3 regions of the Ramlibacter sp. AN1133 genome follow, and region 2 is predicted to be linked to each of the others. Evidence: predicted binding sites of a transcription regulator. Region 2 holds the regulator's gene; each other region holds the start of a gene.
The links. Region 2 encodes sigma-54, which starts transcription at its own class of promoters, with help from an activator protein. Its sites were predicted from a motif close to TGGCANGNAANCTGCTTT; they were not measured.

Region 1 (10,089 bases), on a different contig from region 2:
TCTCGGCAATGTTTACGCCAAGCCTCTGTCATTCGGCGCGCATCCGGCAAATGCTGAGGCGCATAGACAATCAACAAGGGCGCACCATTCAATCGTATGTAACGCGGGTCCTTGAGGTATGGCAGCAAATCATCGACAAAGCCTTTGTCGTCTTCCGGCCTGTACTTTTGGGCGATCAGTACTTTCTTGTTGTCGCCATCCCAGCGCCGCGTCCAGTTTTCATTGGCCCAGCACAGGCAAAATGGCATGTCGACGGCTGGATCCTTCAACATATTGTCCAGCGGACGCTCCAGCAGCCTCTTGCCGGAAAACCAGTAATAGTGATAGCAAAAGCCATCAATGCCATGAGCTTTGGCAAGCCGCGCCTGCTCTCGCATGATCCCCGGGACACGCAAATCGTAAAACCCCAGGTCGGCCGGCAGATGCGGCTGGTAATGGCCCTCGAACAGGGGCTCTGCCTTGGTCACGTTGGTCCATTCGGTGAACCCTTTGCCCCACCATTCATCATTCTCTGGAATTGGATGAAACTGCGGCAAATAGAAGGCAATCAGCTTGACCTTGTCTATGTCTTTTTTCGTCATCAAGTGGGCCACTCGCCGCTACATCGTGGTTCTTGCCACCTGTTCGATCACTTGAACAATCTGGGGCAGCGCCACCTCGGGCGCATGCAGCGCATGCACGCGCGCCCGCGCAGTTGCAGCCTTGGTCAGTCGCATGTCTTCGTTTTCCAATAGTTCAACAAGACTGGACGCAAATGCGGGCAGGTCAAGAAACGGCGAACATGTCCCAGCATCCTCCTGAATGAACTCGACGGCACCTCCCGCGTCGCGGAAGGCCACCGTCGGGACACCGTGCGTGGCAGCCTCCATGACCACAAGTGGAAACGGATCCTCCCGCGAAAGCAAGGCATGAACATCCAGCAACGAGAGCCATTCCCCGGGCGTAGGCGTCACACCGGTGAAATGCAGACGGTCGTCTACACCCGCGCGACGCGCATCGGCTATTGCTACTTCGCGCGGGTACTCTGGAGCCAAGGCACCTATCCACACGATGTGAAGTTCAAGTCCCGCAACCTCAACAGGCAGCAACCGCGCCAGCGGTACTACCAAATCCACGCCCTTTCGGATATCGCCGTGGCCACACATGCCGATGAGACGGGCATTCTCGGGAATGGCGAACGGCTCAAGCAAGCGCTTGCGCTGCTCTTGAGAGGGATCTGCCGCCTCCCCATGGACAGGCACAAAACCGCGGATGCACAGCGCCTTCTCAGCAGGGCAGGCAAAGTGATTCACGAGGTTGCTGCGAACCGCTTCAGATACACAAATGAGACGCGCTGACGTCTCAAGCACACGTCGTTCTTCGCCTCGCGCGTAACGCTGAATCGCCCAACTCAATTCATGCACGTGGGTAATTACCGGCACGCGCAGGCGCCTCAATGCTGCTAGCTGATCACCCAGCGTGATCGTGTTGAGATAGAGTACATCAAACTCCGCAGAATCGAGCAGCGACTGGAGGGTGCATTGCCTGCGATGCGCGCTGCGCCGATCCAGCCACTGTCCCACTCGACCTCGTATGCCAGCGGCCCGGTCCGGTGGAGCGGCAAGCACATGGGTTCGGCACACCTCTTCAAACTCAGCCACCATTTCGCCATCGTTACGAAAGGCAATTTGGAACTGGACGGACGTGCGTTCTCGGATCCAACGCAGCATATTGAGCAGGAAAATCGTCGCACCAGCCCGGTAAGCGTCGTGGGCAACAAAAAGGACCCGGGGTTCAGACACCGGTGATCGCCTCGCGGAGCACATCAGCAGTTCGGTGCCGCGGGAGCTGCGACAGCGCTGCGACGTGGGCCGCCATCTGCTGCTGTATCAGTCGAAAATTCGCGTCGATCTTCAAATACGGGCGCAGGTCGTCGGCGAACGAGTAGCCTGGGATGCCATAAAGATCCTTCAGGTACAAGATCGCGCTGGACACCCCCGCGATGCACGCCGAGAGGCCCAAATGTGGCACGAATATCTCAACCGGATACCCGTCGGGAGCCTGCAATCTTTGCAGTCGATCTGGCTCGGCGATATCGCCCATCAAATCAAAGTAGGGCTGATGCGTCCGTGGATGATCCCTCCACAGCACGCTGTAACCCTTCTCGAGCACCGCGGCGACGGAGCGGCGATAGATTTCGATCTCATCCTTCAATTCGATCAGACCGCTGCGCGCCATACATTGACCAAGCATTAGCACAATTGGCCGCCGGAGTCTCGACGATGCCGTCGCCACGCGCAGCGTCGGCACCTGCGCACACGCGGCGATGCGGCTGCGCAGTATGTCGTCGCCTATCGAAATCACCTGTCTATCCTTCAAATATTCCGGCAGTTGGAGATCGCGCTGGAGATACAAGACCGCGCGCGTCAGCCGCTGGTAATGTCTCGTCGCGAGATACGAGCCGTCTCCGACGTCGACCACCTGCGGCCTGAGTCCAAACGCGCGGAGAGTTCGCCCCGCCATCGCGCGAATGGGGCCCGGGCCCAGCACTGGGACGTCGACGAACGTTCCCGTGCCGTCCTCGTACAGCGTGATCGGCGCTTCTGGATAGGCTTCCAGAATGAACCGTTCGGGCTGGTGGTTCAGTTTCGCCATCCAGATTTCCGACGGCGCTTCGCCGCACGCGGCGCGGATCTCGTTCAGGATCGGCTGTGGGCCGGAGATCGTCTTGAGTCGGCAGGCGGCGAGAGAATCGAACACCGGCACGACTTTCGCGTCCGGAAACAGCGCGACAGCGATGGCGTGCATCGCGTCTTTGAGCTGCGGCGTAGGGGAATAGGATTCCTGAAGGATCAGCACATCGCACGCTTCAGGCACGTTGACCTGCTTCACCGCGGCGGCGAGGGTGACGAGCTGCCACGGCCCTACCGCGATGAGCAGGCGACGGGTCGAACTCATCTCGCGTTGCTTTCCGACCGTGAATGGAACGCTGGCGCTTCTGGGCTGGTCGTTCGCACGGAACGAAGCATCCGCCGCGCATACCTCAAAGCGTTGTAGCTGAGCACAACGATCGCGATCTTCGATTTCCTCGCCATCTCCATCCCCTGTTGGCAGCTACGAGTTGCGCCCCCAAGGCAGCGTCGCCCGAACAGCCGCGCAATCCATCCGCGCCCGTCCCGCCAAAATGTCCTGTGCCTTGCCGACGAAAACCGGGTTCAAATCCCGGTAATACTTGTACAGCACTTGGCCGTCATCGTAGACATACAGCTTCATCTCGGCCTGCAGATAGCTGCGCACTTCGCCGCTGGGTAGAGCCATGCTGGGACCGTCGCCATTCGCGGGCAAGAAGCGCGGGCACTGCTTTTCCAGCGCGGCAAACACCGCGTCGTGGCGCCGCCCGTACGCTGCCGCGCGCGCGTTCGGCGCGACGCGGCGCAAGTCGCACAGCCAGAAGCCGGATTGCGCACGCTGCTCGTCGGTTTTTTCGCGCAGTCCCATGCTGGCCAGACTGCGCGAGTGCAAGAAGCGGCAAGCCTGAGGGTGTGCAAAACCCAGGCCGAAGGGTGCCAGCTGGCTGTCGATGATTTCGGACACCTTGGCATTGGGCAACAGCGCCTCGGTCAACATGCCAGGCACTACCGGCACGAGCAGCCTCAACTTGCCTTGCGTTTGCGCCAGGAAGGCTGCAGTGCCCGCACTATTGAAAGTGCTCGTGCCCGGCACGGGTGCGTTAGCCAGATTCATCCAGCGCGACTGCGGGTGGAACTGAGGAATCAGCAACGAATAGCTGATGACCGACATGGTGACATAAGTGGCAGGTTCCGCTTTTGCCTCGGGCGGCAAGTCCACTTGGAAATACGGCGGCTCCTTCCACTGCGCCAGCCCCCAAGCCTGCCACGGCGCGCTCTGCTGCACGGCAAACGCCTGCAAGGCCACCATGCCCGCGGCCAATGTGAGGCGCAGCGCGCGGGTCACCGGCAAGCGCCAAGCCAGCCCGACGCACACCGGTCCCACCACAAGCAATCCGGCCAGGAAATACCTGCCGTTGCCGGAGGTCATCAGCCAGGGCACGAAAGCCACGGCCAACGCCGCCACCAGTACGAAGACCGTGGCAGGCCCGGCGTCAGCGCCAGTTGCAGCGACGGCCCCCGCACTGCCGCCGCGTGCACGCCACCGCATGACGACCAGCAGCAACAGCAGGAGCAGCGCGAACACCCAACGGAAATCAGGCGCCATCATTTCGACATACACATAGCTGTCGGGCGCGGCCATCGCAACAGGCCGCAGCAGCGCGGCCAGCCAGGTGTCGGGCTCAAAGCGGTTCATCGCGCCTCAGCTCATTCCCGTCCAAAGGCGCAAGGGCTCGAACCAATGGTGATGAAACGGAAAAATCGGGTTGCCGAAGTAGCGCCACAACAACCAGCCCCAATAACCATAGAGCGCCGCAAAACCCAGCAAGGTGGCCGCGCTTCCCAGGGCAACTGCCATCACCCGCTGCATCCAGCCGCGGCCGCACAGCCACCACAGCCCCGGCATCAAAATGGCAAGCGGGCCGTTACTGAGTTTGGCCGCCACTGCGGCCCCGGCGCACAGACCTGAGCACAGCACCAGCGAGCGCGCCGCCCTGCCATCACTGCCCGCGCCCGGCATGGCCTGCACCGCCAGCGCCACCGCCCATAACAGCGGCGCGGCGGCCAGCAAATCGTTCATCGTGGCGTCCAGCACCGACAGGGCCACACCCGTCAGGAAAGCCAGCGCCACGCCCAGCACGCGCATCGCCAAGTCAAACCAGGTCGCGCCTGGCATGCAGGCGCGCGCCAGGAGCCACACGGGCGGCGCGACCAGCACGCCATGTAGCGCCGCCAGCGTCACGCCGACAGCCACGCCGGACCAGCCCGCGGCCGCCATCTTGTACAGCGGCCAATACAGATAGGGAAAGGTATAGGCTTGGTAGCCTGCCGCAAGGAAATCAAGGTCGAACCGATGCTGCTGCGCGGTCCAGCCCAGGTAAATATGGTGGTTCAGGGCGTCCGAGCCCAAGCCAAGTTCACCCTGCGTCAGCGGCACTGACACAAAGGAAGCCACTGTCAGCAGACAAACCAGCAGCCCTTCCCAGCGCAGCAAGGCTGTGAGCGCCGACGGCCTTGCGGTGAGCGTCTGATTCATGAGCTGCCCGCGGTGCCACTGCGCTCCGCCGACGCCCAATTGAAGTTCAGCGCTCCGGCAAACAGCGAACCGGCCGCCACCTGCGCACCCAGGATCATGAGCGTCACGGCCGGAATGGCGACCCGCATGGTTTGCTCCGGCTCCAGCGCTCCGAAACCGGCGGCGCCCCAGTCGATGGTCAGCCCCACGGACGCGGCCAATCCCAGCAGGATGAACAGCAGGCCCGCCAGCAAACCATTTTCGATCTTGAGGAACGGCGACAGGCGGGCCAGCCAGCGCTGCGACGGCACCACGCCCGATACGATGCCGATCCACTTGGTCAGCAGGGCCAGCTGGATCAACTGCCCACCCAGCACGGTGGCGGCGGCCATGAAGAGCAAGGAATGCACACCGAGCACCCGGCCCGCCGCGCCGAAGGCAAAGCCGGCCAGACCCAGCAGCATGAGCAGCAAACCAGGGTACAAGAACAACCAGCGCGGGCAAAACAGCAGCAAGAAGCGTAAATGCCGCCAACCGTCGCGCCAGGTGCGCAGGTGCGGCGGCCGGTCGCGTCCATCGGGACGCAGGGTGGTGGGGACTTCCGCAATCGGCAAACCCGCCAGCGCCGCCTTGGCCACCATTTCGCTGGCGAACTCCATGCCGGGAGACACCAGGCCCAGGCGGTTCATCGCCTCGCGCGAGAAGCCGCGCAGTCCGCAGTGGAAGTCGCGGATCTCCGAGCGGAAGAACAGCCGCCCGACAAAACTCAGGACCGGGTTGCCGAGATACCGATGCAGCGGCGGCATGGCCCCGGGTGCGATCCCGCCGCGGAAGCGGTTGCCCATCACGAGCTGGGCGCCCGCGCGCAGCGCGTCGACGAAACCCTGCAGGGCGGAGAAATCGTAGCTGTCGTCCGCGTCGCCCATGATCACGTACCGGCCCTGGGCAGCGGCAATGCCGGCGCGCAGCGCCGCGCCGTAGCCGCGCCGCGGGACCTGGATCACGCGCGCGCCCGCCCGGCGGGCCAGCTCCTGCGAACCATCGCTGGAGCCATTGTCGGCCACCAGCACTTCGCCGGCGACGCCGGACGCCTCGAGGAAACGGCGCGCGGCCAGCACGCAGGTCGCCACGGTCCGCGCCTCGTTCAGGCACGGCATCAGCACCGTCACTTCGACAGCGGATGCGGGTGCGGGTGCGAGGGAGGGGGCGTCGAGGGAGGGATCAGCAGCAAGGACGTCCATGGCACTCACGGGACAGGGGCCCGGAATTCGCGGAAAGCAAACGAGCGGCCGCAAGGCCGCTCGTTCGGGGGACTATCGCGGCTCCGTCATCCTACGTCGGAAGGGGGAGCCACGCTTGCCTCATCAGCCGCCGCGGCAGGAGCCCGGCAGGAACTTCATGGCCACCGTGGTGCCGTCGGCGGTGCTGCCGCAGCGCCACTTGCCGACCGTGGTGCCCGCCGTCGGCACGGTCGTGCCATCGGCCAGGAAGGGCTTCAGGGTCACGATGCCGCCGGCGTTGCCGTTGTCCATGTTCGGGATGCCCTTGCTGGTCACCTTGATCATGCCCGTGGCGTCCGTCTCGACCTTGTCGACGTACTGCGACGAACCGCCGGCGGCCGTCTGCTCGCAACCCCAGGCGTTGGCGCCGGGCAGCGCGCTGGCCGACTGGATCACTTCGGTGATCGACGTCCGGCAGCTCGAAGCCGCCAGGATCACTTCGGACATCTTGGCACGCTTGGTGTAGTCCTGGTAAGCCGGCAGGGCCACCGCGGCGAGAATACCGATGATCGCGACCACGATCATCAGTTCGATCAGGGTAAAGCCCTGTTGGAGTTGACGCTTCATGAAACCTCCGGTTGTGTGTGAGAGAAGCGGAGGAACAAGTGCAATCGCTGTGCCACGGCCGGTTCGTGAAGCGTTTGTGAAGTTTTGGGCACTTTGGTGCCTGTTTTCCGGCCCGAAGGTGACCCTCGTGTCACTTGGCGTGACAAATCCTGTCAGGCGGGCGCCGGGGAGCGCCGTTAGCGGATGCACACCGACCGGACCTGCTTCAGGTCCGTCAGGCCCATGAGGATCTTTTCCATGCCGTCCATCTTCAGCGTCCGCATGCCGGCGGCGACGGCGGCGGTGAAGATTTCGGCCACCCGGGCATGTTCCTGGATCAGGTGCTTGATCTCCTCGTCGGCCACCAGCAGTTCGTGCAGGCCGACGCGGCCCTTGTAGCCGCTCTGGTTGCACTTGGTGCAGCCCACCGCGCGGTACAGGCGCAGCTCGCCCTCGTGGCCGTAGGTCTCGACCCAGGTCTCGTACAGCTTCTGCGCCTCGCCGCCGGGGTCGGCCTTCCAGGCCTCGGTGTGCTGCAGGTCCAGCGCGTACTCGGCGATGAACATGCGCAGCTCCTCGTGCGAGGGCGCATAGGACTCCTTGCACTCGCACAGGCGCTTGGCCAGGCGCTGCGCCAGGATCCCGAGCAGGGCATCGGCGAAGTTGAACGGGTCCATGCCCATGTCCAGCAGGCGGATCACCGACTCCGGCGCCGAATTGGTATGCAGCGTGGAGAACACCAGGTGGCCGGTGAGCGAGGCCTCGATGCCCATGGACACCGTTTCCCGGTCGCGCGACTCGCCCACCATGATGATGTCCGGGTCGGCGCGCAGGAAGGCGCGCATCACCGTGGCGAAGTCGATGCCGGCCTTCTTGTTGATCTGCACCTGGCGCAGGCCCTTCTGCGTGATCTCCACCGGGTCCTCCGCCGTCCAGATCTTGGTCTCCGGCGTGTTGAGGAACTTCAGGATCGAGTGCAGCGTGGTGGTCTTGCCCGAACCGGTGGGGCCGCAGACGTAGAACAGGCCGTAGGGCTTGCTGACCGTCTTCTCGAGGGCGACGCGGTTGTGCTCGGTCAGGCCCAGCTTCTCCAGCGGGATCGGCTCGCCGGCGGCCAGGATGCGCATCACGACATCCTCGACGCCGCCGGCGGTGGGGATCGTCGCCACGCGCAGCTCGATGTCGAGCGGGCCGTACTTCCTGAACTTGATCTTGCCGTCCTGCGGCTTGCGGCGCTCGGAGATGTCGAGGTCGCACATGATCTTCAGGCGTGTCACCAGCGCCTGGCGGAAGTGCGCGGGCACTTCCACGTAGGGCACGAGGCTGCCGTCCACGCGGAAGCGGATGCCGGTCTTGGCCTTGCCGGGCAGCGGCTCGATGTGGATGTCCGACGCCCGCTGGTGGTAGGCGTCGACGATGATCTTGTTGACGAACTTGACCAGTTCGTTGTCGGCCGCCGCGGATTCGAGCGAATGCTCGTCGCCCTCGTCCTCCAGCGGCACGTTCAGGTCCGCCAGCAGTTCTTCGACCGTTTCCTCGTGGGTCGGGATGTTCCAGAGCTGTTCCACCGTCTGCTGGAATTCCGTCTGGGTCGTCACGCGCCAGGAGAACCGGCCGATGCGCGGGAAGATCTGCGGCAGCACGCGCGAGTTGCGCACGGCTTCCGGGTCCTGGCACATCACCACCAGGCCCTCGGGGCCTTCCTCCAGCGGGATCCAGCCCTGCTCCGCCACGAATTCGTGCTTCAGCGCGCCCTGCAGGGCTTCGACGCGGATGCGGTTCGGGTTGAAGGGCTCGTACGGCACGCCGAAGAACTTCGACAGGGACGGGCCGATCTGGGCGGGCTTGATGGAGAAGTCCGCCATCAGGACCTGCTCCACCGGCTTGGATTCGGCGCGCGCCTTCTGGATGGCGTTGCCCAGTTCCTCGTGCGTCAGCAGGCCGTCGGCGACGAGGCCGTCGTACTTGGTCGCCTTGCGCCGGGCGCCGTCCTCGGCGCGCTGCATGCGCTGGTGGATCGCGGTGGCGAGCGTCTTGCAAAGCTGCGTCGCGCCCTCGACCTCGAGCTCGCCGAAGGGCTGGTCGCTCTTGTTGTTGATGATCTGCAGCACGCCGTGCAGCACCTCGCCGTCGAGGATCGGCACCACCAGCATCTGCTTGGTGCGGTAGCCGGAGCGCTTGTCGACTTCCTTCAGGAAGGTGAGGCTCGGGTGGATGCGCTTGAGCGCTTCCTCGTCGTACACGTCGGAGATGTTGACCAGCTCCTTGGACATCGCGACGTAGCCGGCGATGCTCTGGGGGCTGACGGGCAGCTTCAGGTCGCGGCTGGTGTTCAGGCCGGTCTTGATCTTGGAGACGATCGCGGTGCGGTCCTCGTTCACCGCATAGAGCGTGAGCCGGTCGGCGTTGAACAGGCGGCAGATGTCCGCGCTCGCCTCCAGCATGATCTCGTCGACGTTCTCCGTCGCGTGGATGCGCGTCGTGACCGCCTGCAGCTGGCGGAAGAACAACGCCTCGAACGAGATCCCGCGCTTGTCCGGGGGCAGTTGCTGGGAGCTGAAGAATTCCTGCTCGCTGTCCCGCGACCGGAGGACAGCGCTCATTCGCAGGCCTCCGCGCTGCGCGCTGCGGCATTCGCCTTCGGAGCGGCCGGGCGGCTCATAGTTCGAATTCCTGGCCCGCGCGCAGCCAGCGGATATCGTGCGAGACGTCCGGGCCGAAAGGCTGCGTCTGGTCGAACTTCTGGATCTCGCTCATGATCAGCTCGGTCTCGGCCGGCTTCGTGTGGGTGATGTAGATCGGGAAGCGCTTGCCCTTGTCGATGCAGTCCAGCTCCTCGGCCAGCGCGTGCGGCGACAGGTGCAGGCTGCGGTGGGCGAGCTCGCGTTCGCGGTTGCTGAAGGCCGTCTCGATCACCAGTGCCGCGACGTCGATCTGGTTGATGCGACGCCAGAACGCCGGGTTGCGTTCGGTGTCGCCGGTGAAGACCCAGCAGCCGTTGCCGTTGCCGGTGGTCAGGGCGAAGCCGCACGCCGGCACGGTGTGCACGGCGGGCAGCACCTCGATGTACTTGCCGCCCAGCTCCAGCGTCTGGCCGACCTGGATCTCGTGGAAGCTGATGAAGGGCGCCTGCGGCGAG
Region 2 (10,089 bases):
AAGATCGGCGCCGCCGGCGCGCGCCGCGCGGCCTGCGCCTGCGCCTTCAGCGCGGCCCATTCGCCGGCGGCATGCGTGCGCAGCCGCTCGAAGCCGAAGCGCCGCAGCAGGCCGGGCGCGATATTGCAGGCGAGCTGCGCCGCCTCGATCACGATGGTGCCGCTGCCGCAGCAGGGGTCGTACAGCGGCACCGTCGCGTCCCAGCCGCTGGCGGCGAGCATCGCCGCCGCGAGGGTTTCCTTCAGCGGCGCCTCGCCCTTGTCCTCGCGCCAGCCGCGCTTGAACAGCGGCTCGCCGGAGGTGTCGATGTACAGCGTGAAGGCCTCGGCCGCGAGGTGGCCGAAGATGCGCACCGCCGGCCGCTGCGTGTCGACGTCGGGCCGCACGCCGCCGCGGTTGCGGAAGCGGTCGGCCACGGCGTCCTTGATGCGCAGCGCCGCGAAGTTCAGGCTCTTGAGCGGGCTGTGCTGCGAGGTCAGTTCGATCTTGAAGCTCTCGCGCGGGGTGAACCAGTCTTCCCAGGGGATGGCGGAAGCGGCCTCGTAGAGGTCCTGCTCGGCGCGGTAGGGCAGGTGGGCGAGCTGCACCAGCACGCGCTGGGTGAGGCGGCTGTGCAGGTTCAGGCGCATCACGTCGGGCCAGGCGGCGGTCACCTGGATGCCGCCGCGGGAGACGCGCAGGTCGGAGCGCCCCCACCCCTGCCCTCCCTCGGAGGGGGAGGGAGGAATGCCCAGGATGCGCGCCACTTCTTCGGCCAGCCAGGTTTCGACTCCGGCCGCGCAGGGCAGGAACAGCGAGAAGGTATCGGTCACAGGGCCTTGCGCAGGTTGGCGGGCGCGATGCGCAGCGCCTCGCGGTACTTGGCCACCGTGCGGCGGGCGCACTCGATGCCCTGCTCCTTGAGCATCTCGGAGATCTGGCTGTCCGACAGCGGCTTCTTCGTGCTCTCCGCCGCCACGAACTGCTTGATCAGCGCGCGCACCGCGGTGCTCGAGGCATTGCCGCCGGTCTCGGTGCCGAGCGCCGAGCCGAAGAAGTACTTCAGCTCGAAGGTGCCGAAGGGCGTGGACATGTACTTGGCCGTGGTCACGCGCGAGATGGTGGATTCGTGCAGGCCCAGTTCGTCCGCGATCTCGCGCAGCACCAGCGGCCGCATGGCGAGCTCGCCGTGGATGAAGAAATTGCGCTGGCGCTCCACGATGGCGGTGGACACGCGCAGGATCGTGTCGAAGCGCTGCTGGATGTTCTTGATGAACCAGCGCGCCTCCTGCAGCCGCTGCTGCAGCGCCTGGTGGCCCTCGCCCTTGTGCGCCTTGAGCGCGCCGGCATACACGTCGTGCACGCGCAGGCGCGGCATCACGTCGGGATTGAGCTGCACCCGGAAGTTGGCGCGCGAGCCCTTGCCGATCTGGGTGACGAGCACGTCCGGGATGACGATGTTGCGCTCGACGTCGATGAAGCGCCGGCCCGGCTTGGGCTCCAGCCGCGTGATGAGGCCGATGGCCGAACGCACGTTGGCTTCCGACTCGCCGCACATCTGCGCCAGCCGCTTGATGTCGCGCTTGGCCAGCAGGTCGATCGACTGCTGGCAGATCTTGATGGCGGCGGCGCAGGCCGCGATGTCGTCGTCTTCCTCGTTCTGCTGCATCGCCTTGAGCTGCAGCGTGAGGCATTCGGCGAGGTTGCGCGCACCCACGCCCGCCGGGTCGAGCGTCTGCAGCAGGCGCAGCGCCACCGTGAAGCGGTGCACCAGTTCTTCCTGCTGCTCCAGGTCGTCGGGCGCCAGCCCCGCGGCCAGTTCCTCCAGCGGCTCCTCGAGGTAGCCGTCGTCGTTGAGCGATTCGATCAGGAAGCGCAGCGCCATGCGGTCTTCCTCGCCCAGGCGCAGCGACAGCGCCTGCCGGTGCAGCCAGGACTGCAGCGATTCGACGCCGCGCGCCAGGTCGGTGGCGTCGACTTCGTCGTCCTCGCCGCCGTTGTTGCGCTTGGCCGCCGGCGCCTCGCCGCCCCATTCGCCGTCGTCCGGCACGGTTTCGGTGCTGCCGTCGCCTTCCCAGTTCGGCTCGCTTTCGGCGCCGGCGAACTCGGCGGCCTCCGGCTCCGCCTCCGAGGCGGTGGAAGTCGACGAAGTGGTCGCGATCTCCTGCGGCCCGACATTGCCCTCGAAGCCGGTCTCGGGTTCGTCCGCCGCCGGCCGCTGGTCGGCCGCGGCAATGCCGAAGTCCTCCGCGGCATCCTCGCCCTGCACGTCCAGGAAGGGGTTCTCGTCCAGCATCTGCTGGATTTCCTGCCCCAACTCCAGGGTGGACAGCTGCAGCAGCCGGATCGACTGCTGCAGCTGCGGTGTCAACGCCAGATGCTGGGAGACACGAAGTGCCAGTCCCTGCTTCATTTTTAGCCCCGCTCCCTCACATGCGGAAGTGTTCGCCCAGGTACACCCGGCGCACGTCCGCGTTGTTCACGATATCAGCCGGCGTGCCCTGGGCGAGCACCCGTCCCTCGCTGATGATGTAGGCGTGGTCGCAAATGCCCAGGGTTTCCCGCACGTTGTGGTCGGTGATCAGGACACCGATCCCGCGTGACTTCAGGAAACTGATGATGCGCTGGATCTCGATCACCGCGATCGGGTCGATCCCGGCGAAGGGTTCGTCCAGCAGGATGAACCTCGGTTGCGTCGCCAGCGCGCGCGCGATCTCGACCCGCCGCCGCTCGCCGCCCGACAGGGCCGGCGCCGGCGAGTCGCGCAGGTGGTCCACCCGCAGGTCCTGCAGCAGGCTTGTCAGGCGCCGCTCGATCTCCGCCGAGGGCAGCGCCTTGCCGTCCGGGCCGCGCTGCAGTTCCAGCACCGCGCGCACGTTTTCGGCGACGCTGAGCTTGCGGAAGATCGAGGCCTCCTGCGGCAGGTACGACAGGCCCAGGCGCGAGCGGCGGTGGATCGGCATGTGCTCCACCGACTTTCCGTCGATCGAGATCTCGCCGCCGTCGGCGCGCACCAACCCCACGATCATGTAGAAGGAGGTCGTCTTGCCGGCGCCGTTGGGCCCGAGCAGTCCGACCACCTCGCCGTTGTCGACCGCCAGCGAGACGTCCTGCACCACGGTGCGGCCGCCGTAGGACTTGCGCAGGTGGCGCACTTCCAGCCGGCTGGCGACCTCCACCGGCGCCTCGATCTCGACCGTCTCGGCGTCGCCCATCAACGGGTCTCCGGCGGCAGGGCCGTGGAAGAGCGCAGGCGCGCGGATGCGGCCGGCTGCGGCGCCGGCAACGTGGGCGTGGCCCGGGCGCCTCCAGCGGCCGGGCCCGAGGCCGCGGCCCGCGGCGCCAGCGTGGCGCGCACGCGGCCGCCCGGGTTGGACGGCGTCCCGCCTGCCGAGGCGCCGCCTTCCACCGTGAACTGGTCGTTGGTGTTGTCGTAGGTGATCACGGAGCCGCTGGTCTCGTCGTTGATGGTGGCGCCGCGCAGGCGCCGCATCTCGGCGCGGCCGATGAACTTCACCTTGTCGGCCTTGCCGTCGTATTCGATGGTCTCCGCCTCGCCCTCGATGTACTCGTCGACGCCGTCGCGCTTCTGCTTGAAGTAGGCCTGCTTGCCTGCCTCGGCCGTGACGGTGCCGAACTGGAAGCCCTCGGGGTCCTGCTTCACGACCATCTTGGCGCCGCGGATGATGATGGTGCCCTTGGTCACCACCACCTTGCCCGTGAAGATGCTCGTCTGCTGGAGGTCGTCGTAGCGCAGCGAATCCGCCTCGACGTTCATGGGCTTGTTGCGGTCCGCGCGCTCGGCACCGGCCGGCGCCATGCCGGCGAGGCCGAGGAGGAGTGCAAGCGTGAGGCTGGCGGTCTTGTTCTTCATAGAGGCACGAATCTTGCTGCGATTGTATCCATCCGAGACGAAAAAGCCCGCATGCGCGGGCTCTTTCGACGACCGGCAACACCCGCCGGGGCGGGCTGGCGTGTCTTTTTACTTGGACTTGCGGGCTTCGGCCACGAGATAGTCCACGACCTGCAGGACGCGGTCCATGTTGCCGGCCATGTCGCCGTCGGTGATGTAGCGGCCGGCCACGCCCATGGAGGGCACGCCCTGCACTTCGTACTGGTCCTGCAGCTGCTTGGCGCGGCGCGCCTTGGCCTGCACCGAGAAGGAGTTGTAGATCTCCTGGAACCTGGCGCGGTCGACGCCGTTCTTCTCGACGAAGGCCAGGATCAGGTCTTCCCGGTTGGTCGGCTGGCGCTTGTTGTGGATCTCGTCGAAGACCTTGGCGTGCACCTCGTCGACCTTGCCCATGGTTTCCAGCGCGTAGTACAGGCGCTGCTGCGGCACGAAGTCGTCGCGGAAGGCCACCGGGACGCGGTGGAAGTAGACGTCCGGCGGGAGCTTCTTCGTCCAGGCCGTGAGCTTCGGCTCGAAGGCGTTGCAGTGCGGGCAGCTGTACCAGAAGAACTCGATCACCTCGATCCTGCCGGCCGGCGCATCGCTCGGCACGCGCTTGTCGAGGCTGCGGTACTGCTTGCCGTCCTCCGGCTTGGACTGCGCCAGCGCGAGGCCCGGCAGGCCCAGGGCGGCGGCGCCGAGCGTGACGCCGGTGGCGACCGTGAATTCCCGTCGATTCATTGCGTTGTGACTCCTTGAACACCCTCTGAGCCGGGCCCGGCGGGCTTGGTTCCGCAGGCTACGCCCGGTTAACGCTGCACCCGCACCAGCGCGGTCTCGAAGCCGCCCTGGTCCAGCTTTTCCTTCTGCCGGTCGGCGTCGTCCTTGCTGTTGAAGGGGCCGATGCGCACCCGGTACACCTGCCGGCCGGACTGCTCGCGCTCGGTCACCTTGGCTTCCACGCCCATGAGGGACAGCTTGGCGCGCTGCGCCTCGGCGTCCTCGGGGGTGCGGAAGGCGCCGGCCTGCACGAAATAGAAGAACGGGTCGCTGCCGGGGCCGGCCTTGGCCGTGGCCAGCTCGCCCAGCGGGTCGGCGGGGGCCGGACGCCCCGCCACCGCCGGCGGCAGGGGCTCCTTGTCCCTGGGCTTTTCCGCTTCCCTGGCCGACGCGGGCGCCTTGGGCGCCTCCGCCGACGGCGTGCCGGGCGCGGGGGCCGCGACGCCCGGCGCCGGCGGCAGCGGCTTGGCCGGGTTCTTGCCGTACAGGGGCGCGTTGGGATCCCAGTTCTGGTTCTTGCGGGACTCCGCCGCGTCCTGCTCCGCGGAGCGGCTGGGGCCCTTGTTCAGGAACGGGACGGGGACCTTGGTGACGTAGACGGCCACCGCCAGGGCGGCGGCGAGGCCGAGGACCACGCCGATGATGACGCCGACGAAGGTGTTGCCGCTTTGCTTTGGTTTCATGCTCACATCTTGTGGGGGGCACTCACCCCCAGCACAGCCAGTCCATTGTGCAATACCTGCGCACAGGCGGCCACGAGGGCCAGCCGTGCCTTCTTCAGGTGCTCGTCGTCCACCAGGATCCGTTCGCTGTCGTAATAGGAGTGGTACGCCGCCGCCAGCTCGCGCAGGTAGAAGGTGATGTCGTGCGGGGCGAAATCGGCCGCCGCCGCGGTGAGCACCTCCGGATAGCGCGCCAGCTGCAGCATCAGGTTCAACGCGGCGGGGTGCTCCAGCGACGACAGGTCGGCCCCGGAGAGCGTCGCCACGGCGCCGCCCCAGGCGGCCAGCACCGAGCAGATGCGCGCGTGCGCATACTGGACGTAATACACGGGGTTGTCGTTGTTCTGCGCCAGTGCCAGGTCGACGTCGAAAACGTATTCGGTGTCCGGCTTGCGCGACAGCAGGAAGAAGCGCACCGCGTCCTTGCTGGTCCACTCGATCAGGTCGCGCAGCGTCACGTAGCTGCCGGCCCGCTTGGAGATCTTCACCTCCTGGCCGCCGCGCATCACGCGCACCATGGTGTGCAGCACGTAGTCCGGGTAGCCCGCGGGGATGCCGACGCCCGCGGCCTGCAGGCCGGCGCGCACGCGCGCGATGGTGCCGTGGTGGTCGGTGCCCTGGATGTTCACGACCTTGGTGAAGCCGCGCTCCCACTTGGTGATGTGGTACGCGACGTCCGGCACGAAGTAGGTGTAGCTGCCGTCGCCCTTGCGCATCACGCGGTCCTTGTCGTCGCCGTACTCGGTCGACTTCAGCCACAGCGCGCCCTCGTGCTCGTAGGTCTTGCCGTTGTCGCGCAGGCGCTGCACCACCGTGTCGACCTTGCCGCTCGTGTACAGGCTCGATTCGAGGTAGTACTGGTCGAAGCGCACCGCGAAGGCCTGCAGGTCCAGGTCCTGCTCGTGGCGCAGGTAGGCCACGGCGAACTGGCGGATGCCGTCGAGGTCGTCCACGTCGCCGCTGGCGGTGAACGCGCGGTCGTCCGACTTGACCGTCTTCTTCGCCAGGAAGTCGTTGGCGATGTCCTGGATGTAGTCGCCGTTGTAGGCCGCCTCGGGCCACTGGGGGTCGCCGGGCTTGAAGCCCCTGGCGCGCAGCTGCACGCTGGTGGCCAGCGTCTGGATCTGGACGCCGGCGTCGTTGTAATAGAACTCGCGGTGGACGTTCCAGCCCTGGGTGGCGTACAGGTTGCACAGGGCGTCGCCGAGCGCCGCCTGGCGGCCGTGGCCCACGTGCAGCGGGCCGGTGGGGTTGGCCGAGACGAATTCGACCAGCACGCGCTGGCCGTGCAGCGGCTGCTGGCCGAAGCCGGCGCCGGCGGCGAGCGCTTCGCGCACGATCTCCTGCTTGGCGGCGGCCTTCAGGCGGATGTTGAGGAAGCCGGGGCCGGCGATCTCGACGGCGTCCACCCATTTCTGGAAGGCGGGAGTGGCCAGCAGCGCCTCGCGCAGGGCTTCGGCCACCTGGCGCGGGTTGCGCTTGAGCGGCTTGGCCAACTGCATCGCCGCCGTGCAGGCGAGGTCGCCGTGGGCGGCGACCTTGGGGCTTTCGAAGGCCGCCTTCTCACCGGCACCCGGCGACAGGCCTTCCAGCCCGGCCGCCAGCGCGGCGAGCAGATCTTGTTTCGCTTGGAGCATCGGGGGATTTTACGGGGCGCCCCCGATCAGGCACCTGCTGCGGGAAGGGGAGCCAAAACAAGATACCGAACGCAGAGGGCGCAAAGGTACGCAGAGGACGCAGAAAACACCTTTGAAGGATTTTCTTCTGCGTCCTCTGCGCGTCCTCTGCGCCCTCTGCGTTCGGCTGTCTGGTTTTTCCTCTGGTTTTTCCCTGAGCTCACTTGCCCCCGAAACCGCGCGCCAGGAACACCGCCGCCAGCGGGATCAGCGGCACGATGTGCGTGCTGACCATCACCATGCGCCGGACCTGCGTGACCTCCTCGGCGCCCGGCAGCGAACCGTCGGCGCGCAGTGCGGCCACCCAGCGCTTGAAGCGCAGCGTCGGCCGCAGCGACAGCGCCAGCACGATCACCGTCATCGTGAGCTTCACGTGCAGCAGCCAGTTGCTCCAGTACCAGCCGGCGCCCTTGATCCCCCACAGGACGCGCGCCAGCCCGGTCAGCACCACGCTGACCAGCGCGATCCAGTAGATGCGGTCGACGCGCACCAGCCGCTCGATCACCTGCGCGTTGATCCATTCGGCGCGGCACAGCGCGGCCTCGCTGGTGGCGAAGACGACCAGGGCCAGGATGGCGGAGATGTGCAGGAAGGCAAGGATGGACTCGAGGATCATGGGGTCGCGCCCGCCATCCAGAAGCGGGGCTGGGCGTAGTGGTGCTTGAGGAAATCGATCCACAGCCGCACCCGCAGGGGCAGGTGCTTGCGCTGCGGGAAGACGGCGTAGATGCCGTTGGGCGGCGCGGCGAACTGCGCCAGCACTTCGGCCAGGCGCCCTTCGGCGATCTCCTGCTCCACCTCCCAGGTGCTGCGCCAGGCGATGCCGAAGCCCTGCGCGCACCAGTCGTGCAGCACCTGGCCGTCGGAACAATCCAGCGGCCCCTGCGGCTTGATGTGCAGGATCTCGTCCTCGCCGTTGCGCCCCGGGATCACGAAGGCCCAGCCGCGGGTCTGCGAGGCATCGCTGGAAAGCGTGAGGCAGTCGAAGCGCACGAGGTCGTTGGGATGCTCGGGCGTGCCGTGCCGGCGCAGGTACTCCGGCGTGGCGACGCACAGGCGGCGGTTGTCCGCCAGCCGTACGCTCACCAGCGAGGAATCGGGGAAATCGCCCACGCGCACGGCACAGTCGAAGCCCTCGCCGGCCAGGTCGACCACCCGGTCGCTCAGGTTCAGCGAGATCGTCACGTCGTTGTGCAGTTCGCGAAAGCGCGGCACCAGCGGCGCCACGTGGCGACGCCCGAAGCCGGCCGGCGCGGTGATGCGCAGGTGGCCGCTGGCCTTCACGCCGCCGGCGCTGACGCTCGCCTCCGCATTGGCCAGGTCAGCGAGCAGGCGCTGGCAGTCTTCGAGGAAGGCGCTGCCCTCGTGCGTCAGCGTGATGCGGCGCGTGGTGCGCACCAGCAGCTTGACGCCCAGGCGCTCCTCCAGCGCGTCGAGCCGGCGGCCCATGATGGCGGGCGCCACGCCTTCGGCGCGCGCCGCGGCCGTGAGGCTGCCACGCGTCGCGACCGACACGAAGGACTCGAGCTGCTTCAACTTGTCCATGCAACGCGATTATCGCGGTGCAGGTCACGAATCGGGCGGCCGCCCTGGCGGATTCCTTACTTGCCGCTCCCCATGAGCCGCGCGATCTCTTCCTCGCCATAGCCCAGCTCGCGCAGCAGCCCCGGCCCGTGCTCGTTGAGCCTGGGCGGTTGCAGGCGCAGGCCCGGGCGGTGGCCGTCGACCGTGAAGGGCAGCAGCGGGACCCGGGTCTGGCGGCCGTCCGGCAGTTCGATCGGCGCCAGGCCGCCGGTGGCATTGAGGTGCGGATCGTCGAACAGGTCCTGCGGCCTGGTGATCGGCGCGAAGGGCAGGCCGTGCTGCTCGAAGGTGGCGCTCAGTTCGGCCGCGCTGTGCGAAGCGAGCCGCTCGCGCAGGACCGGGATCAGCCATTCGCGCGCGCGCACCCGGTCGTTGTTGGTCTTCAGGCGCTCGTCCGCGAGCAGGTCGGCATAGCCGAAAGCCTCGCAGAAGATCTTCCACTGCGTGTCGCTGACCGCCGCCAGGAAGATCTGGTCGCCGTCCCTGACGGTGAACACGTCGTACACGGCCCAGGCGGAGATGCGCCCGGGCATCGGCGCAGCGGGCTTGCCCGTGACGGCGAACTGCATCATGTGCTGCGCCACCAGGAACACGTTGTTCTCGAACAGGGCGCTCTGCACTTCCTGGCCGCGGCCGGTCTTCTCGCGCTGGGCCAGCGCCGCCATCGCGCCGATGGCGCCGAACATGCCGCCCATGATGTCGTTGACGCTGGTGCCGGCGCGCAGCGGATCGCCGGGGCGGCCCGTCATGTACGCGAGGCCGCCCATCATCTGCACCACCTCGTCGAGCGCGGTCCGGTGGTCGTAGGGACCGGGCAGGAAGCCCTTGTGGCTCACACTGATGATGCGCGGGTTCAGCTTCGACAGCGTCGCGTGGTCGAGGCCCAGCTTCTTCATCGTGCCGGGCCTGAAGTTCTCGCTCACGATGTCCGCCGTGGCGATCAGGCGCAGCGCGGCCTCGCGGCCCTCGGGCGTCTGCAGGTCCAGCGCAATGCTCTTCTTGTTGCGGTTGAACAGCGGGTAGAAGCCCGCGCCGGAACCGAGCAGGCGGCGGGTGTTGTCGCCCTGCGGCGGCTCCACCTTGATCACCTCGGCACCGAGGTCCGCCAGCACCATGCCGCAAGTGGGCCCCATCACCATGTGGGTGAATTCGACGACGCGGATGCCTTCGTAGGGCAGCGTGGGCTCAGGCATGCGCGGCCTCCGCTGGCGTGAAGTTCTTCGGCAGGCCCGATTCCGGCGTCATGCCGTGGAGCGGCTCGCCGGGCAGGCCCGCAGCGAGCGGGCCGCGCGCGGCGATCAGCTTGCCCAGGTCCACGCCGGTGCGCACGCCCATCGCCTCGAACATGAAGACGAGGTCCTCGGTCACGACGTTGCCCGACGCGCCCGGCGCATAGGGGCAGCCGCCCAGGCCGGCCAGCGAGCTGTCGAAGGTGCGCACGCCCACGTCGTAAGCA
Region 3 (10,089 bases), on a different contig from region 2:
GTTGGACGCCAGCGGCTTGTCCACCATGCCGTTGTAGCGACCGTTGAAGACGGTGTAGGTCGGTGCCTTGGTCCGCACGCGCTCGCCGTCCAGCACGTACAGCGGCGCGCCGTCCACCTTGCGCTTGTCCGGGTCGAGCTTCGTATAGAACTCGCTCTGGATCACGGCGTACTCGCGCTCCACCTTGGTCGGATAGCCGCCGCGCGGCTCCACGATCATCATCCCGTACATGCCCGAGGCGATGTGCTCCAGCACCATGGGCGTGCCGCAGTGGTACATGAACACGCCCGGATAGTTGGCCGTGAACTCGAAGGAGATCGTCTGCCCCGGGGCGATCGACTTGTACTTGTCCTGCGGCGACACCATCGCCGAGTGGAAGTCCATCGAGTGCATCATCGGCGCCGCGTGCACGCCCACGCCCGGCATCACCTCGTCGGAGCGGTTGGTCATGGTGAACTTGATGCGGTCGCCCACGCGCGCGCGGATCACGGGACCGGGCACCTGGTCGCCGAAGGTCCAGGCGCTGAACTTCACGCCGGGCGCGATCTCGATGATCTTGTGCGTGGTGTCCAGCCGCACCTCCTTGACCGGCGACGGGTCCAGTGGCTTGACGGCGGCATCCAGGCTCAGGGCGTTGCCGAGCGCGAAGGAGCCGGTGTGACGTTCGGCGGACAGCACCGAGGGCGTGGGCTTGAGGTCCATCCTGGAGACGTCGTAGCTGTCGGCGGGACCGTTGCCGGCCGCGGCCGGTGCCGGGGCGGGCGCGGACGCGGCGGTGATGGCGGGTCGCTCCGGCACGCGCTCGCTGCAGGCGGCGAGCAGGACGAGGCCGGCGAGGGCCAGGGAAGGCAAACGTGGCTGCATGGATACGTCTTTCTCGTGCAAGGGCGCGCGGCGAGTCTAGCGAGCCTCGGCACTTTCGGGGTGCGATGCCCTCCTCACAGCACGGCCGTAGTGTCCTTGCGCGAAAACGCGAGCGACACTCGCGTGCCGAATGGATCCTTTCGTGTCACAGGCGGCTGCCCATAATGGGCGGATGACGACTCCGTTCGCGCTCGAAGAGGCCACCATCGCCAGCGTGCACGCCGGCTTTCGCACCGGCGGCCTCAGCGCCGTCGAACTCGTGCAGGCCTGCCTGGCGCGCATCGAGGCCTACGACCGCCGCGGCCCGGCCCTGCGCTCGCTGCTCACCGTCAACCCGCGCGCGCTCGACGAGGCCGCGCGGCTGGATGCGCAGTGGCGCGCGGACGCGCGCAACACCGGCCCGCTGCACGGCATCCCGGTGATCCTCAAGGACAACTTCGACACGCACGACCTGCCCACCACCGGCGGCAGCGTGGCGATGCGCCACTCGCAGCCCCGGCGCGATGCCTTCACCGTGGAACGGCTGCGGGCGGCCGGCGCGCTGGTGCTGGCCAAGGCCAACCTGCAGGAGTTCGCGCGCGGCGGCATCTCGATCAGCAGCCTGGGCGGCCAGACGCTCAATCCCTACGACCTCACGCGCACGCCCGGCGGCTCCAGCGGCGGCACCGGCGCGGCGATCGCGGCGAACTTCGCGCTGCTGGGCACCGGCAGCGACACGGGCCAGTCGATCCGCTCGCCTGCGTCGGCCTGCTGCCTGGTTGGCGTGCGGCCCACGCGCGGCCTCGTCAGCCGCTCGGGGCTGATGCCCAACAGCTTCACGCAGGACGAAGCCGGCCCCATTGCGCGCACCGTGGAGGATGCCGCGCGCATGCTGGACGTGATGGCGGGCTGGGACCCGCGCGATGCGGTCACCGCGCTGGGCATCGGCAAGGCGCCGGCGAGCTACGCGGCGGGCCTGCATGCCGACGCGCTGCGCGGCGCGCGCATCGGGCTGCTGGAAAACCTCTGCGGCGGGGAAGAGCGGCATGCCCCGGTCCAGGCCGTGATGGAGCAGGTGCTGCACGTGATGGAGGCGCAGGGCGCGACGGTGCTGCGCCTGCGCATCCCCGGGCTGGAGGAACTCACGGCGCACGTCAGCACGGACCGCTGGGAGGCGCGCGCGGCGTGCGAGCGATACTTCGCCGGGCTGGGCGCGGAGGCGCCCGTCACCAGCTTCCGCCAGCTGGTGGAGACCCGGACCGCGACGCCGGAGGTCCAGCAGGCGATGGAGGCCGAACTCGCGATCGAGGACGGCCTCGCGCAGCCGGACTACCTGCGGCGCCTGGCCAACCGCGACCGCCTGCGCGTGCTGCTCGCCTCGCGGATGGCGGAACTACGCCTCGACGCCCTGCTCTACCCGCTGCAACGCATCCTGGTGGTGCCCACCGGCCACACCGAGCAGGCCGAGCGCAACGGCGTGCTCTCGCACGGCACCGGCTTTCCGGCCGTGACCTTTCCGGGGGGCTTCTCGCGGCCGACGGCGACGGCGCCGCTGGGCGTGCCGGTCGGGGCGGAACTGCTCGCCACGGATTTCACCGAGGCGAAGCTGCTGGCCTATGCCTACGCGTTCGAGCAGGCGGCGCGGGTGCGCCAGCCGCCGCTCAGCACGCCGCCACTGTGACGCGCGGCGCGGCCACTTCGCGGCCGATCATCGCGCGGGCATAGAAGTAATTGAGGCGGGCCCGGTCGCTCAGGGCGTCGAGGTCGACGCGGCCGCGGGCATCGCAGGGAAACACGAAGGCCAGGCCTTCCTGCAGGAGGGAACGGAAGCGCAGCAGGTGCGGTCCTTCGATCGCATCGGGCATCACGGTACTCCGGGGGAAAAAGGTGCGCGGGGGGTCCCGCGCACCGTCAAGGGCAGGCGCCCGCGCGGGCGCCCCGGGGAGACATCAGAAGAAGCCCAGCGCCTTCGGGCTGTAGCTCACGAGCAGGTTCTTGGTCTGCTGGTAGTGGTCCAGCATGACCTTGTGGGTCTCGCGGCCGATGCCCGACTCCTTGTAGCCGCCGAAGGCGGCGTGGGCCGGGTAGGCGTGGTAGCAGTTGGTCCACACGCGGCCGGCCTGGATGGCGCGGCCCATGCGGTAGGCGCGGCTGCCGTCGCGCGTCCACACGCCGGCGCCCAGGCCGTACGGCGTGTCGTTGGCGATCGCGAGCGCCTCCGCTTCGTCCTTGAAGGTGGTCACGGCCAGCACCGGGCCGAAGATCTCCTCCTGGAAGATGCGCATCTTGTTGTGGCCCTTGAACATCGTCGGCTGGATGTAGTAGCCCTCGACCAGGTCGCCCGGCAGCTTCGCGCGGTCGCCGCCGACCAGCACCTCGGCGCCCTCTTCCCGGCCCAGCTTCAGGTAGGACTGGATCTTGTCCATCTGCTGCAGCGAGGCCTGCGCGCCCATCATGGTCGTGGTATCCAGCGGGCTGCCCTGCTTGATGGCCTTCACGCGCTTGATCGCGCGCTCCATGAAGCGGTCGTACATCGACTCCTGGATCAGCGCGCGCGACGGGCAGGTGCAGACCTCGCCCTGGTTGAACGCGAACAGCACCAGGCCCTCGATGGCCTTGTCGAGGAACTCGTCGTCGGCCGCAGCGACATCGTCGAAGAAGATGTTGGGCGACTTGCCGCCCAGTTCCAGCGTGGCGGGGATCAGGTTGTTGGCGGCGGCCTGGGCAATGGCCCGGCCGGTGGCCGTGGAACCCGTGAAGGCCAGCTTGGCGATGCGCTTGCTCGTGGCCAGCGGCATGCCGGCTTCCTTGCCGTAGCCGTTGACCACGTTGATCACGCCGGGGGGCAGCAGGTCGGCGATGACTTCCATCAGCACCAGGATGGAAACCGGCGTGGACTCGGCGGGCTTGAGCACCACGCAGTTGCCGGCGGCCAGCGCCGGGGCGAGCTTCCACGCGGCCATCAGCACCGGGAAGTTCCACGGGATGATCTGGCCGACCACGCCCAGCGGCTCCTGGAAGTGGTACGCCACCGTGTCCTGGTCGATCTGGCTCAGCGTGCCTTCCTGCGAGCGCAGGCAGCCGGCGAAATAGCGGAAATGGTCGGAGGACAGCGGGATGTCGGCCGCCAGCGTCTCGCGGATCGGCTTGCCGTTGTCCACCGTCTCGGCATAGGCCAGCTTCTCGAGGTTGGCGTCGATGCGGTCGGCGATCTTCAGCAGGATGTTGGCGCGCTCGGCGGCCGACACGCGGCCCCAGGCGGGCGCGGCGGCATGGGCGGCGTCGAGCGCGCGCTCGATGTCCTCGCCGGTGGAACGCGCGGCCTGCGTGAAGGGCTGGCCGTTGATGGGCGTCAGCACGTCGAAGTACTGGCCGCGCACGGGGGCGACGAACTTGCCGCCGATGAAGTTGTCGTAGCGGCTCTTGAAGGCGACGGGGGCGCCGGCGGCGCCTGGCTTGGCATAGATCACGGTTGTCTCCGGTGGTGGATGAAAGAAGCGCCCTTGCGCCTCCGTGCATCGGATTGCAGGCGCCGTGCCACCATGGGGTGTCGGCGCAGAATGGCTGCAAGGCTGCAGAAAGCCGCCCGGCTTACGGTGCGCAACGTGCAGGGACGGTGCAGTCGTGGCAGCCCCCTGTGTCAGAACGGAACAAGTCGCCCCGGAATCCGGCGAAAGGGCCTGGTCGGTGCCTCCACAATGCGCAGCAGGAGACAAACCATGCGTACGCAAGAGATCGCACAGCGACCGCCGCGCAGCGGGCTGCGGCTGGCCCGGCGCCAGCTGCTCGAAAAGGGTGAACTGCCGCGGGAGCTGGTCGGCGCGGAGCTGGCGCGTTCGTGGCAACGCAGCCTGCAGGCCGGGCTGCAGCCGGCGGGACGCATGCCGGGCGCGCCGCATGCATCCGGGGCACAGCTGGCCCGGGCGCTGGAACAGCAGCGCGAACTGGTGGCGCACGCCCGCCCCGTCATGGAGTTCCTGGCCGAACAGACCGAGGGCACCGACAGCATGGTGATCCTGGCCGGCGCCGACGGCGTCGTGCTGCAGGCCCTGGGCGACCTGCACTTCGTGAGCCGGGCCGAGCGTGTCGCGCTGCGTCCGGGCGCGACGTGGGCGGAGCAGTACCGCGGCACCAACGCCATCGGCACCGCGCTGGCCGAACAGCAGGCGATCGTCGTCCACTCCGAGGAACACTACCTCGAACGCAACGCCTTCCTGACCTGCGCGGCGGCGCCGATCCTGGCGCCGGGCGGGCAGTTGCTGGGCGTGCTGGATGTCTCCGGCGACCACCGCGGCTACCACCCGCACACCATCGGGCTGGTGCGCTCGGCGGTCCGCATGATCGAGCACCGCCTGTTCGAGACCCACCACGACGTGCGCCACTGGCACGGCCTGGTGCTGCGCCTGCATGCGCAGCCCGAAGGCATAGGCACGCTCACCGAAGGCCTGCTGGCCGTGCGCGAGGACGGCGCCCTGGCCGGCGCCAACCGGGCGGCCCTGCGGATGCTGGGGCTGGAATGGCCGCAGCTCGCGCGCTGCCGCGTGGAGGACGTGCTGGCCGAGCCGGTGCACCTGCTGATGGACTGGTTCCGGCGCTCGCCCTCGGTGCCGCGCATCGTGCACGGGCACGGCGGCACGGCACTGTGGGTGCGGGTGGAGGCGGGGCGACCCTTATCGTCGCTGCGCGCCGGCGCACCGCCCACGGTGGTGGAGGAGGCCGCGCCGGTCGACGCCCTCGCGGCGCTGGACACGGGCGACCTCGCGATGCGCTCGACGCTGGCCCGCGCGCGCAAGCTCGCGCCCAGTGCCATCCCGCTGCTGGTGCAGGGCGAATCCGGGGCGGGCAAGGAGGTGCTGGCCCGCGCCATGCACGAATCCGGTCCGCGCCGCGGCCAGGCTTTCGTCGCGGTCAACTGCGCCGCCCTGCCCGAAACCCTGATCGAGGCCGAGCTGTTCGGCTACGAACGCGGCGCCTTCACCGGCGCGGCGCGCGAAGGCGCGACGGGGCGCATCCGCGAGGCGCACGGCGGCACCCTCTTCCTCGACGAGATCGGCGACATGCCCATGGCGCTGCAGACGCGCCTGCTGCGCGTGCTGCAGGACCGGCAGGTCACGCCGCTGGGCGGCGGCAAGCCGGTCGCGGTGGACTTCTGGCTGATCTGCGCGACGCACCGCGACCTGCGCGCGCAGATCGAGGCCGGGCGCTTCCGCGAGGACCTGTTCTACCGCCTCAACGGCTTCACGCTGAAGGTGCCGGCGCTGCGGGCGCGCAGCGACCTGCAGGCGCTGCTGGAGCGGGAGCTCGCGCAACTGCTGCCCGGGCGCGACGTGCAGGTGGAAGAATCCGTGCTCGCTGCCATGCGCGCCTATGCGTGGCCCGGCAACCTGCGGCAGCTGGCCAGCACGCTGCGCACCGCCTGCGCCCTGCTCGATGCGCAGGAGAGCGTGATCGGCTGGCACCACCTGTGCGACGACTTCGCGGAGCAGCTGCGCGCACTCGAAGCGGTGGCCCCGGCGCCCGTGCCGGAAGCCGAGGACCTGCGCAGCATCTCGCGCGGCGCGATCCGGCGCGCCCTCGCGGAAGCGGGCGGGAACGTATCGGAAGCGGCGCGCCGGCTGGGGATCAGCCGCAACACGCTGTACCGGCGCCTGGGCGAAGAGCCCGCTGGCTCCTCTCCCGCCGCCCGGGACGAGTAGGCTGGCGGTGAGCGCCGCAGGCCGCGAACCCCAGCGCCGGGGTTCACGCGCTGCGCGGTTCACCCCTGCCTACGCGCGAACCCGCAGCCGCAGGCGCATGTGCATCGTGTGGTCCGCATCCATGTGCACTTCGAAGCCTTCTTCGCGCGCGAGCACCGCCATCCCCTGGTTCTCCGGCAGGCACTGGCCGAACACTTCGGCCGTGCCGCGCTTGCGCAGGTAGGTCAGCAGCTTGTCCATGAGCATGCGGCCCAGGCCGCGGTGCTGCCAATCGGAGGCCACCTGCACGGCAAACTCGGCCTCGTGGTTGTCGGGATCGCAGATCGCCCGGACCTCGCCCGCCATGCGCTCGCCGTCCAGCGCGACGAAGGTCATCTCGCGCTCGTAGTCGATCTGGCAATAGCGCGCGAGCTCCGAGCGCGGGATCTCGCGGCGCGCGAGGAAGAAGCGCAGCCGCATGTCCGAGGGCGTGGCCTGCGCATAGAAGGCCTCGAGCCGCTCGCCGTCCTCGGGCCGGATCGGCCGCACGCGCAGTTGCTGTCCCTGCAGCACCCACGTCTCCTCCAGTTCGGCCGGATACGGCCGCAGCGCCAGACGGCTGCCCTCGCCCGGCACCGGCTGGCGCACGCGGATGCGCGCATCCAGGGCGATCACGCCGTCGGAATCGGCCAGCAGCGGATTGATGTCCAGTTCGGCAAGCTCCGGCAGGTCGCAGGCGAGCTGCGAAACCCGCAGCAAGGCATCGATCAGCGCGGGCTCGCGGATGGCCGCGCGGCCGCGGTAGCCGCCCAGCAGCGCGCCCACGCGCGTGCGCGCGACCAGGTCACGGGCGAGCGTGGCGTTCAGCGGCGGCAGGTCGAGCGCGCGGTCCTTGCGGATTTCCACCGCGGTGCCGCCGGCGCCGAACAGCACCACCGGGCCGAAGATCGGGTCGTCCGCGATGCCCAGGATCAGCTCGTGCCCCTCGGGGCGGCGCAGCATGGCCTGCACGCTGAAGCCGAGCACCTGCGCCAGCGGGTGCGTGCGCGCCACGGCGTCGCGCATGCGCAGCGCCGCCGCGCGCACTTCCGCGGGCGATCCGAGGTTCAGGGCCACGCCGCCGACGTCGGACTTGTGCAGGATCTGCGGCGACAGGATCTTCAGTGCCACGGGGTAGCCGATCTCGTCGGCCGCGCGCGCCGCCTCTTCGGCGTCGCGCGCCCGCTGCGTGCGCACCGTGCGGATGCCGTAGGCCTCCAGCACCTTCTTCGCCTGCACTTCGTCCAGCCATTCGCGCCCGTTCGCCAGCGCCTCGCGCAGCAGCGCGCGGGCCGCGGCCTTGTCCACCCGCAGTTCCGCCAGCTCGGAGGGCGGCAGCTGCAGCAGCGCCTGCTGGTTGCGGTGGTAGTGCACCAGTTGCAGCCAGCCGGCCACCGCGTGTTCCGGCGTCGCGTAGCCGCTGAGGCCGGCCAGGGCGAAGGCCTCGCGCGCGGGCCGCACGCTCAGGCCGCCCAGCCAGCAGCTCAGGACCGGCTTCGGCGCGTCGCGCAGCACCGGCACGCAGGCGGCAGCGATGTCGGCCGCCGGCACGATCGCGCTCGGTGCATGCATGAACAGCACGCCATCGACTTCGGGCGCCGCCAGCAGCACGCGCAGGGCTTCGGTGTAGCGCTGCACGGGCGCGTCGCCGATCAGGTCCACCGGGTTGGCGTGCGACCAGGTGGCGGGCAGCAGCGCGTCCAGCTTGCCCATGGTTTCGTCGGACAGCGTGGCCAGTTGCCCCTGGCCGAGGGCCAGGGCATCGGCGGCCAGCACGCCGGCGCCACCGCCGTTGGTGACGATGGCCAATCGCTCGCCGCGCCACGGCCGCGGACGCGCCAGCGTTTCCGCGGCATCGAACAGGCCTTCCAGCGTGTCGACGCGCAGCATGCCGGCGCGGCGCACTGCGGCGTCGAACACCGTGTCCGAGCCCGCCAGCGCACCCGTGTGCGAGGCCGCCGCACGGGCGCCTTCCGGCGCGCGGCCGGCCTTCACGACGATCACCGGCTTGTTGCGCGCGGCGGCACGCGCGGCCGACATGAACTTGCGCGCGTGCTTGACGGACTCGATGTACATCAGCACGGCGCGGGTGCTGTAGTCGCTGGCCAGGTAGTCCAGCACGTCGCCGAAATCCACGTCCACGCTGTCGCCCAGCGAGATGAAATGCGAGAAGCCGATGCGGTGCGCGTTCGCCCAGTCCAGCATCGCGGTGGCGAGCGCGCCCGACTGCGAGACGAACGCCAGCGGGCCCGGCGCTGCCGTGCCGGGGGCGAAGCTGGCATTGAGGTGCAGGCCCGGCACCAGCGCACCGACGCAGTTGGGGCCCAGGATGCGCACCAGGTTCGGCCTGGCCGCCGCCAGCATCTGCTGCTCGTAGCTGGGCGCGCCCTCGCGTGCGCGCTCCTTGAGGCCGGCGGTCAGCACCATCACGGCGCGGGTTCCCTTGCGGGCGAAGTCCTCCACCAGCTGCGGCACCGCGGCCGCCGGCGTGCAGATGATCGCCAGGTCGGGCACCGCCGGCAGGTCGTCGACCGAGGCCAGCACCTCGACGCCCTCCACCTCGCCCACATGCCGGTTCACGCCCCAGACGGGCCCCGCGAAGCCTGCCTCGCGCAGGTTGTGGAGCACGATCGCGCCGAGGTTGCGCTCGCGCGTGGAAACACCGGCCACGGCGACCGACCGGGGGGCGAACAGGGCATCGAGATGGCGGACGGACATGAAGGAATCGGCTTTCCGGTGTGCAATGCTGCGGTGCAGCAAGATTAGGCGCTGCGGCGCCCCATCCATTGCTCCAGATCAAGACGCGTGCCAGCCTGCTGTCCAGAATCGCCCTGAGGTTCCCCGTCCCGCCCCGCCGCCATGCCAGATTTCGTCGCCATGCCTGTCACGAAGCAGCTTGCCGCCAAGCTGCGGCAGCGCAACGCCGAACTGCGTGCGTTGCTGCAACAGCACGCGGGCGCGGCGGTCGGCGCCAGCGAGAATCCGCCCGACGTGCTGGACTTCAAGGACGTGGCCGCCGAGGACCGGCAGGCCATCATCGACGAGGCCACGCTGGCGAACGCCACCGCCGAACTGCACCAGATCAGCGCGGCCCTGCGGCGCGTGGACGACGGCAGCTACGGCGAGTGCCTGGACTGCGGCGAGCCGATCGACGAGCGCCGCCTGTTCGCCATGCCCGCCACGCCGTTCTGCACCGCCTGCCAGGCGATCCACGAGCGGCCGGCGATGCCGCGGCGCTAGCGGCTGCCGCGCCGCGGCGCTCCGGTTCACTCCTGGAACACGTTCGTGCCCGGCGCCGGCACCACTTTGCCGTCGAAGCGCACGTCGGGCACCTTGCGTGCCGGCACGTTGCCGCTGCCATGGTGGTGCAGCCAGGCGTTCCAGCAGGCCCACCAGGAGCCGCGCTCCTGCTGCGCGGTGGCGTACCAGGCCTGCGGGTCCGCCGGTGCCGCTTCGTCGAGCGAGTGGTCGGCCCAGCGGTAGGTTGCCTTCGGATTGGCGAGCGAGCCGTTCGCCGGGTTGACGACGCCCA

Region 1: a site for sigma-54 is predicted at 7,009-7,026, ahead of WG923_RS04650 (pilin). Genes of this name have one in related genera too.
Region 3: a site for sigma-54 is predicted at 4,366-4,383, ahead of exaC (acetaldehyde dehydrogenase ExaC). Genes of this name have one in related genera too.

Annotation. Positions count from the first base shown of each region.
Region 1 covers NZ_JBBKTQ010000002.1:466,758-476,846, reverse strand. The annotation lists gene WG923_RS04680 (glycosyltransferase WbsX family protein) at 1-581, opposite strand, end outside; gene WG923_RS04675 (glycosyltransferase family 4 protein) at 600-1,781, opposite strand; gene WG923_RS04670 (polysialyltransferase family glycosyltransferase) at 1,774-2,937, opposite strand; gene WG923_RS04665 (hypothetical protein) at 3,094-4,305, opposite strand; gene WG923_RS04660 (hypothetical protein) at 4,312-5,145, opposite strand; gene WG923_RS04655 (glycosyltransferase family 2 protein) at 5,142-6,365, opposite strand; gene WG923_RS04650 (pilin) at 6,489-6,971, opposite strand; gene WG923_RS04645 (GspE/PulE family protein) at 7,148-9,553, opposite strand; gene WG923_RS04640 (3',5'-cyclic-nucleotide phosphodiesterase) at 9,609-10,089, opposite strand, start outside.
Region 2 covers NZ_JBBKTQ010000037.1:23,516-33,604, forward strand. The annotation lists gene WG923_RS28690 (THUMP domain-containing class I SAM-dependent RNA methyltransferase) at 1-812, opposite strand, end outside; gene WG923_RS28695 (RNA polymerase factor sigma-54) at 809-2,392, opposite strand; gene lptB (LPS export ABC transporter ATP-binding protein) at 2,409-3,194, opposite strand; gene lptA (lipopolysaccharide transport periplasmic protein LptA) at 3,194-3,853, opposite strand; gene WG923_RS28710 (thiol:disulfide interchange protein DsbA/DsbL) at 3,962-4,612, opposite strand; gene WG923_RS28715 (SPOR domain-containing protein) at 4,681-5,334, opposite strand; gene argS (arginine--tRNA ligase) at 5,337-7,010, opposite strand; gene WG923_RS28725 (DUF2214 family protein) at 7,210-7,665, opposite strand; gene WG923_RS28730 (LysR family transcriptional regulator) at 7,662-8,594, opposite strand; gene WG923_RS28735 (CaiB/BaiF CoA transferase family protein) at 8,651-9,826, opposite strand; gene WG923_RS28740 (hydroxymethylglutaryl-CoA lyase) at 9,819-10,089, opposite strand, start outside.
Region 3 covers NZ_JBBKTQ010000008.1:31,572-41,660, reverse strand. The annotation lists gene WG923_RS12910 (multicopper oxidase domain-containing protein) at 1-864, opposite strand, end outside; gene WG923_RS12905 (amidase family protein) at 1,037-2,524, shown strand; gene WG923_RS12900 (hypothetical protein) at 2,505-2,708, opposite strand; gene exaC (acetaldehyde dehydrogenase ExaC) at 2,793-4,313, opposite strand; gene WG923_RS12890 (sigma-54-dependent Fis family transcriptional regulator) at 4,563-6,539, shown strand; gene WG923_RS12885 (bifunctional acetate--CoA ligase family protein/GNAT family N-acetyltransferase) at 6,609-9,275, opposite strand; gene WG923_RS12880 (TraR/DksA family transcriptional regulator) at 9,435-9,797, shown strand; gene WG923_RS12875 (PHA/PHB synthase family protein) at 9,824-10,089, opposite strand, start outside.